DNA from 2 places in the Glutamicibacter sp. BW78 genome. Region 2 is predicted to be linked to the other one. Evidence: riboswitches for the same ligand, from Rfam matches in the RefSeq annotation. Region 2 holds a riboswitch; the other holds the start of a gene.
What was found. A riboswitch is a leader RNA that binds a small molecule or an ion and turns the genes downstream of it on or off. The one in region 2 is predicted to bind cyclic di-AMP.
Positions count from the first base shown of each region.

Region 1: linked by a shared signal. The riboswitch ahead of CIK75_RS10690 (NlpC/P60 family protein) and the one ahead of CIK75_RS03180 (C40 family peptidase) in region 2 are both predicted to bind cyclic di-AMP.

Region 1 is NZ_NRGU01000038.1:98,359-103,776, forward strand. It holds gene CIK75_RS10680 (cytochrome c biogenesis protein CcdA) at 1-54, opposite strand, end outside; gene CIK75_RS10685 (DUF6153 family protein) at 817-1,296, opposite strand; gene CIK75_RS10690 (NlpC/P60 family protein) at 1,475-2,365, opposite strand; cyclic di-AMP (ydaO/yuaA leader) riboswitch at 2,372-2,538, opposite strand; gene CIK75_RS10695 (NADH-quinone oxidoreductase subunit N) at 2,717-4,132, opposite strand; gene CIK75_RS10700 (NADH-quinone oxidoreductase subunit M) at 4,129-5,418, opposite strand, start outside.
Region 2 is NZ_NRGU01000020.1:44,642-50,059, reverse strand. It holds gene CIK75_RS03200 (DUF3027 domain-containing protein) at 1-411, shown strand, start outside; gene serC (phosphoserine transaminase) at 415-1,536, opposite strand; gene CIK75_RS03190 (metal-dependent transcriptional regulator) at 1,718-2,416, shown strand; cyclic di-AMP (ydaO/yuaA leader) riboswitch at 2,529-2,700, shown strand; gene CIK75_RS03185 (M23 family metallopeptidase) at 2,705-3,709, shown strand; cyclic di-AMP (ydaO/yuaA leader) riboswitch at 3,827-4,018, shown strand; gene CIK75_RS03180 (C40 family peptidase) at 4,025-5,032, shown strand; gene CIK75_RS03175 (HNH endonuclease) at 5,314-5,418, shown strand, end outside.

The DNA of each region.
Region 1 (5,418 bases), on a different contig from region 2:
AATCAGCAGCGCCCCGGACTGGACCATTTGTGCGAAGTATTCCCCTATATTCAATGGAGACCCTCCATCATGCTAAATGGGGTCTTCACTGAGCACCGTCCATCAGATTGCGACCGCTAATTCCAACCAGAGCTGTTGCGTAGCCGGCTTGAAGGCATCGTTCATGCCGCTCAGCGAAGAAGCCCGTGTCCCCTTGAGGGAGCAAGCCGTAGGGGACGACAGTGAGTTGCAAGGCGGTGATCATCCCCAAGTCTTTTGGGCCCACTGGCCGTATCCCGAGATGGATCTTGCTACCCCTCCCGGGGTCATCGTCCGATTTCCCGGGGGCGCCCATGAAGGTAGGAACTTTGGGTAGTGGGACAGCTGGTGGCAACAACGTGCGGAGGGGACAAGGAAGAAACGACATGGGTCCTGCTTCTGCTGTGGATGGTGCTGCACTGCACTGCTGTGCATACCAAGGGTGAAATTAGTTGGGGTTCCGGTCGGGTATCCGCCGTCAACGGGTCAACGGGTCAACGGGTCAACGGGTCAACGGGAAACGGGCAAGAGAATGATTGCCCGCTTGCGGGCGAGCGTGCCAGACACGAGCCGGGGCTCTTGTCGGGAAGTCGGAGGGTGGGCCTGCCCGTGCCGCCACCTGTCCGCAATGCCCAGGTTGCCTAGGTCCCGGGGGAGGGGGGCGCCGTCCCGATGCGGGCGAGGGGTACCCCGTTTTTACTGAGGATGAGTGTCCTGGCCAGCAACTGGGCGCTCAAAGTCGCAGCGAGAAGCCGTCCGGGTCCGAATGTATCCGTTCAGGCCCCAGGGGGGTGGATCCTAGATGCGGCGGATGGAGAGTTGTTCCAGCGATGGCGGCGATGGCTGGGGGGCGTCGGGGGCGACGAGACGTTTGGGGCCCCAAAGGACGGTGCCGCTGTTGAGGCGGACTTGATGTGGAACGAACAGCAGGAAAACACCATTCACGACCGAGCTCAGTCCGCAGCTGGCAACCATGAGGTCGGGCGCGCCGTTGTTTCCAACGTTGCAAGCCAGCGCAGTGGAGCTGCCCGGTGTATCCGTCACCGTTTGCTGCGCCTGGTTCACTTGCTGTGATTCGACAGAGGATTCTTGAACCAGAGCGGTATCCGCGGTATCGGCTGAAGCCGCGGAGGCGGCCGGGGCCGAGCCTGTGGAAGGCGGTTCGAAGCCGAGAGTATGCATTCCAAGGATGCCGACAATCACGGCGAGCAGCCCGAATAGCTTCACGAAGGAAATGATGAAAGGCGGTGTGGTTTCCGGTTTCATACCGTGTTTCATCACACCCGCCTTTCTGCCATTGCACCTTCTCGAATCGCCTCCAGCGTATCGGAGTTTCACCTGCATGGATGAACCCACAAGGAGAGGGCCGCTATTCGTGCGTGTGACAGAATCAAGCACCAAGACAAGTGGCCCCCACCCGGGAATCGGATGGGGGCCACAGTGGTCAGGGGTCCTGCTAGCTGGCCAAGGTGTAGTAGCCCATGAGCGGGCCGTAGGGGCTGTCTGCGGGGCGGATCACGGTATCGACCGTTGGGTTCTGGGCACCGATGATCTTTCCGCCACCGATGTAGATACCGGCGTGGCTGCCGTTGTTCTGGTAGACCAGATCGCCCGGCTTGGGGTTGCTGGTGGGCACGAACTTCCCGCTTTTGCGGATGGCCGTGGTGTTGTGGGGCAGGTCGACGCCGGCCTTGCCGTAGATGTACTGGATGAATCCGGAGCAGTCCCACCCGGACGGGCTGTCGCCGCCCCAGACGTAGGGAGCGCCCTCGTACTTCAGGGCCATGCTCGCAATGCTCCCCAGCTTTTCGCTGGAAGCACTACGCGTCAATGACTTTTGGGCATTCGTTTCGGATGCACCAGTGGTGTCTGCCTCCGGGGACCCTGTGGTCCGGGGGGTGACGGCCCCGGCGGCCGGCTGGACATCGGTTCCCGGGGCGGTGTGGGTGTGCCCGGTCGTGTCGGCACTACCGTTCGTGGCGGCACTAGCGGATGGCGTGTGGGAGTGCCCGGAAGGCGACGGCGCATGGGAGTGCCCGGTCCGTGAGGTGGCCGACCGTGGCGCCGGGGTCGAAGTGACGGAGGCGCTGGCGTTCTTGTAGGTGCTCGACGCAGGCACGGACGTGGAACTGACCTTGGAACTATCGGAAACCGGGGTGGGCACCACCGGGGCGGCGGCCTGGCCGGGTGCTGCAAGGCCGAGCATGAGGCCCGAAGTGGCAGCGATGACCGCAGTGTTGCGGCCGATGGAGCCCAAGCGGGGGGAGACGGCCTTGGACAGGGACCCCATGGTGTTGCCGCGGACGGTTTCGGCGCGGTGGCGGGGCTGTGGATGACGGTTCGACATGGTGTTGCTACCTCTCCTGATGCCTGCGGGGTGAGCTGTCGGGTTCGAGCGGGAGTCACTCGGCCTTCCGCGCCGGAATGCGGCGCCGTTGGCTTCACCCCTAGGGTCCTGGTGGACCCGGAAATTGGGTCCCCCGCCACTGCCATCTGTTTGGTGAACGGTCCCCGGAGTGGTGGCAGTGCTCGGCAATCCACCGGGGTGCGCCGAGCTCATGGGAAGCCCGGCACCCAACAAAATTTACATGAAACAGGTGTAAAAGTCACGGTTGGATCACGAAGACATCTCTTTTTGATCACTTTAGGGGGCTGGGGTTCCAATGATTCGGGCCCCTGAGGCCCCGCCCCATACCGCCTACGTCCCGAGCGCCAACCAGATCCCGGCACCGAGGGGCCCGGCGGCCAGGACGCCGGCACCCAGCACGACGGCGGTTCCACGAACAGTCCTGAAGGCCTCCGGCGGGCGGGCCTCAAGCTGCTGCCCGCCGGCCGGCGCCGGCCGGAAGGCGGGGCGTATGAGCCGGAGGTAGTAGACCAGGCTCAGCACGGAGTTCACGGCGGCGACCACCACCAGCCAAGCCATGGACCCGTCCCAGGCCGCCGTGAAGACGGCCACCTTGCCCACGAACACCGCCGTGGGTGGGGTACCGGCGAGACTGAGTGCCCCGACGATGAGGCAAGCGGTCAGCCACGGGTGGGAACGGGCCGTCCCGGCCCAGTCGCCGAGGACTTCCCGGCGCGGCTGGCAGGCCACCACCGCGAAGAGGGACAAGTTGGTCAGCGCGTAGAAGGCGAGGTAGGCCAGCAACGCCGCCATGGCGCCGTCGCTACCGGTGATGACCGCGACCGGCATCAGCAGGTACCCGACCTGGCTCACCGTCGACCAGCCCAGCAACCGTCGGACGTTCTGCTGGACCAGGGCCGCCAGGTTGCCGACGCTCATGCTGATCGCGGCCAGCACCGCCACGAGCAGGGGGATGTCCACCGTGTCGGGCAGGACCTGGACCAGGCGGGCCAGGGCGATGAGCGCCCCGAGTTTCGGCACCGTCGTGAGGAAGGCCGCCACCGCGATGGACGAGGCTTGGCTGGCGTCGGGGATCCAGAAGTGGCCGGGCACGGCCCCTGCCTTGAACGTCAAGCCGATCAGGACCGCGACCGCACCGGCAGCCACCCCCGTCGACGGCGCCTGCTGCAGCGGCCCGGCCATGGCCGCGTAGCTGCTGGTGGCGGCGAGCCCGGTCAGCAGGGCCACCCCGCCCATGAGCACCACCCCGAACAGGGCCCCGAGGAGGTAGGTCTTCAGGGTCGCCTCGGCCGCCCGGGCGCTGCGGGAGAGCCCGATCAACGCATACAGCGGGATGCTGGCCAGCAGGTAGCCGGCGACCAGGACCAGCAGGTCGGTTGAACCGCCGATGATGACGGTGCCCAGGGTCGCCAGGATCAGGAGCGCGTACGTCTCGCTTTCACGCATCGATCCGACGAATTCGTTCCGGCCCAGCAGGACCACCACCACGGTGGCCAGCGGTGCAGTGATCCGCACGACCGTGGTCGGAGCGTCGATGGCGTAGGTGCCGCTGAAGACCGCTGTCGACGGGCCCGCCGCCGCCAATGCGGTCGCGGCGCTGAGCGTCAGGGCGCCAAGGCCGAACCAACGGGTGATGACCTGTCGGCTGCGGGGCAGGAAGCTGCCGCCGAGCAGCACCAGCACCGCCGCGCCCAGCAGGATGGCCTCGGGCAGCAGCGCCGCGTAGTCGTTCGTCGTCGATGTCATGGGTGCAGGATCCCGGTCAGGGTTTCGGCGGCCGGCTCGATCATCCCCAGCAGCGGACCGGGAACGAGGCCGATCAGCACGAACAGCACGCCCAGCACCGCCAACGCGGTGGTCTCGCCCGGGCGTAGATCCGCGAACCCGAGCGAAAGTTGTTTCGTTTCACCGGTGAACACCCGGGCGAAGGCGCGCAGGAACAGGACGGCGGTGATCAGGATGCCGGGCAGGGCCAGCAGAGCCCAGCCGGTGGAGCCGATGCTGCCGGTGAAGATCTGGAACTCGGCAATGAAGCCGCTGAAACCCGGCAAACCGAGGGAGGCGAACGCGGCGACGGCGAAGAAGCCGGCGAACCGCGGGGCCGAACGGGCCAGCCCGCCGTACCGGCGCAGGTCGTAGCTGCCCGTTCGGTCGTGGAACACCCCGGCTAGCAGGAACAGTGCCCCGGTGATCAGCCCGTGGGAGACCATCTGGGTCACCGCGCCGGCGATGGCCAGCTGTTGGGCCTGGGCATGGTCCCGCCCCACGATGCCGGCGGCGCCGACGGCAAGGACGACGTATCCCATGTGGTTGATGGAGGTGAAGGCGATCATGCGTTTGATGTCGGTCTGCACCAGCGCGACCAGGCTGCCGTAGAGGACCGAGACGATGCCGACCGCCACGATCGCCCAGGCCCAGGACCGCCAGGCGTCGGGGAGCATGGGCATGGCGATTCGCACGAAACCGTAGGTGCCCATCTTCAGCAGCAGACCGGCCAGCACGACGGATCCTATCGTCGGGGCGTCGGTGTGCGCCGGTGGCAGCCAGGAGTGGAAGGGGAAGGTCGGGGTCTTGATGGCCAGGCCGAGCACGATCGCCGCGAGCACGAAGCCTGCTGCGGTCGGGGTCCCGGTGAAGGCACCTCGCCTGGCGAGTTCAACCATGTCGAAGGTGTGCGGTTCGGCGCCGAGGTAGAGGCCGATGAAGCCCAGCAGCAGGGCCAGGGAGCCGGAGAAGGTGTAGATGAAGAACACCAGGGCCGAACGCTGCGGCCGGCCGTGTCCCCAGCCGGCGATCAGGAAGTACATGCCCACGATCGACAGGTCGAAGAAGACGAAGAACAGGATCAGGTCCTGGGAGGCGAACAGCCCCAGGCAGGTCGTTTGCAGGAACAGCAGCAGGGCGGCCTGGGCCCGGGGCCGGTCCGATGCGCGCAGGGACCAGATGGCGCAGGCCACGCAGATGACGTCGGTGAGCAGCAGCAGCGGCAGCGAGAGGCCGTCGGCGCCCAGGTGGTAGCTGCTGCCTAGTTG
Region 2 (5,418 bases):
GCCGGTTGGAATTGGTATGTGACCTTGGCCCGGGTGCCGCGCGGGAAGGTTGCCACGGTTTGCGAGACCGGGCTGCTGCCGGGCGAAGGAGCCATCGTGGCCCCTGAATGGGTCCCGTGGGCGGATCGTGTGCTGCCGGAGGAACTCCAAGCGCAACGAGACGCCGAGGCGGCTGAAGCCGTGGACAAGGAGCCCGGAGGCCAGGAAGCGGATCAGAAGGCAGCGCCGACCGACAGCGAAACCGTCAGCGCTGTAGAGGGGAACGGAACCGGCGCGACTGCCGAAACGGCAGACGCACCGACCGAACAGGGCACCTCTGAAGCGGACGGGGAGAACGACCAGGACGAACAGGCCGAGCCGTCAGCGGGCCGGAACCCGCAACGCTCGCGGTCCCGTCGTCGTCGTCGGTAAGCGTTACATGTTCTCCACGACGTAGTCGATGCAGGCGGTCAGGGCCGAGATATCGTCCGGTTCAATCGCCACGAACGTAGCGATACGCAGTTGGTTCCTGCCCAGCTTCCTGTATGGCTCGGTGTCCACGATGCCATTGGAGCGCAGGATGGAGGCCACCCGGGAGGCGTCGACGGAATCATCGAAGTCGATGGTCGTGATGACGTTGGAACGCTCATCGGCCTTGAGGACGTAGGGCGCCGCAACGGGAGATGCCTCGGCCCAGGAGTACACCCGCCCGGCGGAATCGGCAGTGCGGGCCGCCGCCCAATCGAGCCCACCCTGTTCGTTGAGCCAGGAGACCTGGTCGTTCAGGGTCACCAGGGTTCCCAGCGCCGGGGTGTTATAGGTCTGGTTCTTCAACGAATTGTCGATGGCCGTGCGCAGATCGAGAAAATCGGGGATCCAGCGGCCACCGGAACCCACTCGTTCCGCGCGATCCAGGGCGGCCGGAGAGAACAAGCCCAGCCACAGGCCGCCGTCGGACGCGAAATTCTTCTGAGGGGCGAAATAATAGACATCGGTTTCTGCCACGTCTACCGCCAGCCCTCCGGCTGCGGAGGTCGCATCAATCAGTAGCAGGGCGCCGTCGTCGGCGCCTTCAACACGCTGCACCGGTGCCGCGACCCCGGTAGATGTTTCGTTCTGGGGCCAGGCGTAAACGTCGACGTCGGCCTCCGCGCGTGGGGCAGGACGAGTGCCGGGCGCAGAAGAAATAATTGAGGACTCCTGGAGGAAGGGAGCCTTGTCCGTGGCCTTGGCGAACTTCGAGCCGAACTCACCGAAGGAGAGGTGCTGAGCCTTCTGCTCGACCAGGCCGAAGGATGCGACGTCCCAGAAAGCAGTTGATCCGCCGACACCAAGAATGACTTCGTAACCTTCGGGCGCGTTGAAGAACGTGGACAGCCCCTCGCGGATGCTGCCGACCAGGTTCTTGACCGGAGCCTGACGGTGTGAGGTCCCGAGGATCCCCGGATTGGCTGCTGCCAGTGCCTCCAACTGCCCGGGGCGAACCTTGGAGGGCCCGGCGCCGAAGCGGCCATCTGCCGGCAGGAGGGATGAGGGGATGCTCAGCGAATCGGTCAAGTGGTGCTCCTACCATCGGCGAAATCAGTCGTAGTGGACTTCGGTGGGATCAGAAAATATCCCGCATCAATGGTGGCGCAACAGTTGGTGGAATGCCGAAAGCAGGTGACATTGTTAACGAAGGTAGAGTTGCAAACACGGGTTCCCCCTTGACCGCCCCGCCATACAGGAGTGCCACGCAGTGACAGATCTGATCGACACCACGGAAATGTACTTGAGGACCATTCTGGAACTCGAGGAAGAGGAAATTACGGCCTTGCGCGCGCGCATTGCCGAGCGCCTAGACCATTCAGGTCCGACGGTTTCGCAGACGATTGCCCGGATGGAACGTGACGGTCTGGTGATCGTCAACCAAGACCGCCATCTCGAACTCACGGTCACCGGTCGAGAGCGCGCAACCTCCGTGATGCGTAAGCACCGGCTGGCCGAGCGGTTGCTCGCCGACGTGATCGGGCTGGATTGGGAATACGTCCACGATGAAGCCTGTCGGTGGGAGCACGTGATGAGCGAGCGGGTCGAAAAACGCCTCTATGACCTGCTGGGCAAACCCACCGACTCTCCCTACGGCAACCCCATTCCCGGCTTGGAAACGCTGGGAGGCCCCGCGGCCCACGAATTCTCCCTGGGTGTCCAGAACCTGGACTCCGCCTTATTGGACGAAAACACCGGGCCCGTAGCCGTAGAACGGCTGGCCGAGGCGATCCAGGTGGATCCAGAACTCCTCGCCCAACTCAACGAAGGCGGCATCCGCCCCGGGGCACAAGTGACCCTGGAGCGTGCCGGGGACTATGTTCTCGTCCGCGTCGAGGGAATCGAAGGCGCATTGGAGCTTCCGGTAGAGGTTAGCGCCCACGTTTTCGTGGCACGGGAATCGGTATAGTCGATATAGATATAACGGAACTGTTACTTCGTATCCGATTCGGGTAGCGTGGATAACGGATGGGGATTCGTCCTCGCCCACTCGTTCCGATCGCTGAGCCCTGCCTGCGGAACGGGTCCGTTCGCCCAAATGACAGGCAGGGGTGGAGAACCCAAACACCGACGGCCAGCTGCCTTGCTTCCTTGGCACGCGGCCGTCTTGGGGTGAAGTCGCAGCTTGGCCTGCGACCGGATCTGACCGGTCCGAACCCGACAGCTAACTCCGCAGGCGCCATGAGAGGTCTCTCGTTTGACAGAGCAAAAACGTTCCGGGCGCCGTGCCGCCCCGGCACCGCTAGTCGGAGCCGAAGCGCCGGACGCCGTTCACGGCACGTATGTGCCGCGGCGGTTCGCGTCCACCATGCGCTACGCCGCGACAGCGACGTCGGTTCGCGGGGATATCGCCCCAGCTGCCCCTGAGCCATCAGCTGCCCTTGCCGACGTTGTCCCGCTACTGACCGAGCCGGCGGGCACCCAACAGCCTTCCTCCGTAGCGGAGAATGCCGGGGAATCGTTCGACTCCTCCGTGATCGGCCTACCCATTGGCGTGAGAGCCGTTGGTGCCGAGAGCCACGCGCCTTCCCGCCGTCGTCCCGTGCTGGCGTGGAGCCACCGGTTTGCCGCGGTGGCGGCGGTCTCCGGATTGGCCCTGGCTGCCGCCTATCCAGCCCTAGATGGCGGTGACCAGCCGGCCGGACCTGAGGAGCGTGTCGCCCACCAGGCCAGTGCCAGCGTTGCCGACGTTGACGTACCTGCCTCCGATGATTTCGCTATCGTCCGCGCCTCGGTCTCCAGCAGCTTCAGCAAGGATGATCAGCTCGATTACCTCATGTCCGCCTCCGGCGGCGATGCCAGTCGGATCAATACGCGGGGAGTTCTCGCTCAGCCGGTAGATCACGTTCGGATCACCTCGCCTTTCGGCGCACGGTCGAACCCGACCGGCGCGGGCGCCCAGGTCCATATCGGGCAGGACTACGGAGTGGGCTGCGGAACCCCGGTTAAGGCCTCGGCCTCGGGCACCGTAGTACAGGCCGGCTGGGCCGGGCACTCGGGCAATCGCGTGCGGGTCGACCATGGCAACGGCCTGGAGACCACCTATAACCACAACAGCAGCCTCAAGGTCACCGTCGGGCAGAAGGTCAAGCGCGGCCAGGTGGTATCCCTGAGCGGGACCACCGGCAACTCAACCGGCTGCCATGTGCATCTTGAAGTCCTCGTTAATGGCACGCCGGTTGACCCGGCAGGGTGGCTTTAGCCCCGAAAAGTCGCGGCTCGTGACCGGGAAATAACCATTTCGTGACCTGAACGTGACTTTTAGAAGCACTTCATATAATGTAGTCGACGTGCCAGACCGCATAGGGGTCAGGCGCACTCGAGCAGATTGCCGAATACTGCCACTGCCCGAGGTCCGTTCGCAAAAATCGCTTGGCAGTAGCGGGGGAACCACATTTCGGGTCCATTAGGATCCTTGGGGTTAAGTGTCACGGTCCGGTTATCGGGCCAGGCACCGAGTGACTCCCACTCGAATCCGACAGCTCACCTCGCAGGCATTGGGAGAGGTAATCAATACATGACCACGCGTCACGCACTTGGCCGTCACCGCGCCACCCCCGTTCGTACCAACCCGTTGGAGTCGATCTCCAAGGCTGTATCCTCCAACGCAGGTTCCGTTGGCCGTCAGGCCGCCGTGATCGCCGCGGCATCAGGCCTCGTCCTGTCCATCGGCGTTCCCGCCCAGGCCACCCCGGCCACCCGCGAAGCAGATAAGGCGCCGGCCTCCGACGTCCTGCAGGCTGACCTCGCAGCCAAGACGACCTCCGTGCAGGCCCCCGCCACGGTCAAGGTCAAGCTCGCCAAGACTGAAGCCAAAAAGGCTGAAAAGAGCATGTCGGTCTCCGGCGTCAAGTCCGCCACCGACGGTGCCGACTTCCGTGCGGCCCAGAAGGCCGAGCAGGAAGCCGCTGACAAGGCCGCCGCCGAGCGTCGGGAAGCCGCTGAGCAGGCCGCTGCTGAACGCCAGGAGGCCGCTCAGGAAGCTGCCGCCGATCGTCGCGAAGCTGCCGCCAACCGCCAGACCGCCACCGCGAGCAACTCGTCGAGCTCTAGCTCGAACGATGGTGCCGATGGCGCCGCCATGACCCGCGAGAGCCGCAGCGGCAACACGTCGAACACCACGACCACTGCCTCCACGCCGAAGAAGGCGGAAACCAAGACGGTCGCGAGTACCGGAAACTCCAGCATCGCCGCCATGGCAGCAAGCTACAAGGGCGCACCCTACGTCTGGGGCGGTACGAGCCCGGGTGGCTGGGATTGCTCCGGTTTCGTGCAGTACATCTACGGCAAGGCCGGCATCAGCCTTCCCCACAACACGACGGCTATCCGCACCAGTGGCAAGTTCGCCAAGACTTCGAACCCGAAGCCCGGCGATCTCGTCTACCAGAACGGCGGAAGCCACGTGGGAATCTACATTGGCGGCGGCAAGATCGTCGGTGCCCAGAACCCGAAGGTCGGCACCGTCGAGCGTCCGGCCGACAGCCCGTACGGCCCGCTCATGGGCTACTACACCTACGTTGGCTAATAGACTTAGCATCTAGTAAAGCTCTCACCCGAAAGGGTGGGAGCTTTACTTTTTAAGCCGCAGGATGCTGGAGCGACGGACGCAGATCCAGGGCATGAACCGCAGGTGAGACCGGTGTGAATTCGACGGCGAGAAGCCGTGACACGCGGGCTGGCCCGGCTGGTTGCTCTACAGGGCGGGGGTGACGGGCTTAGGCTGGTGCCCGATGGACCTTGCACGAGAACCGCGGTCAACGGATGTGGCTCGCTGACCACGGGTGGACACCACGACGAGGAACGCAGATGCGAACCCTGGTATTGAATGCAGGATATGAACCACTGGCGGTGGTGACCTTCCGCCGGGCGCTACTCCTTGTGCTCACGGGCAAGGCCAGCGTCTTGGCCGAG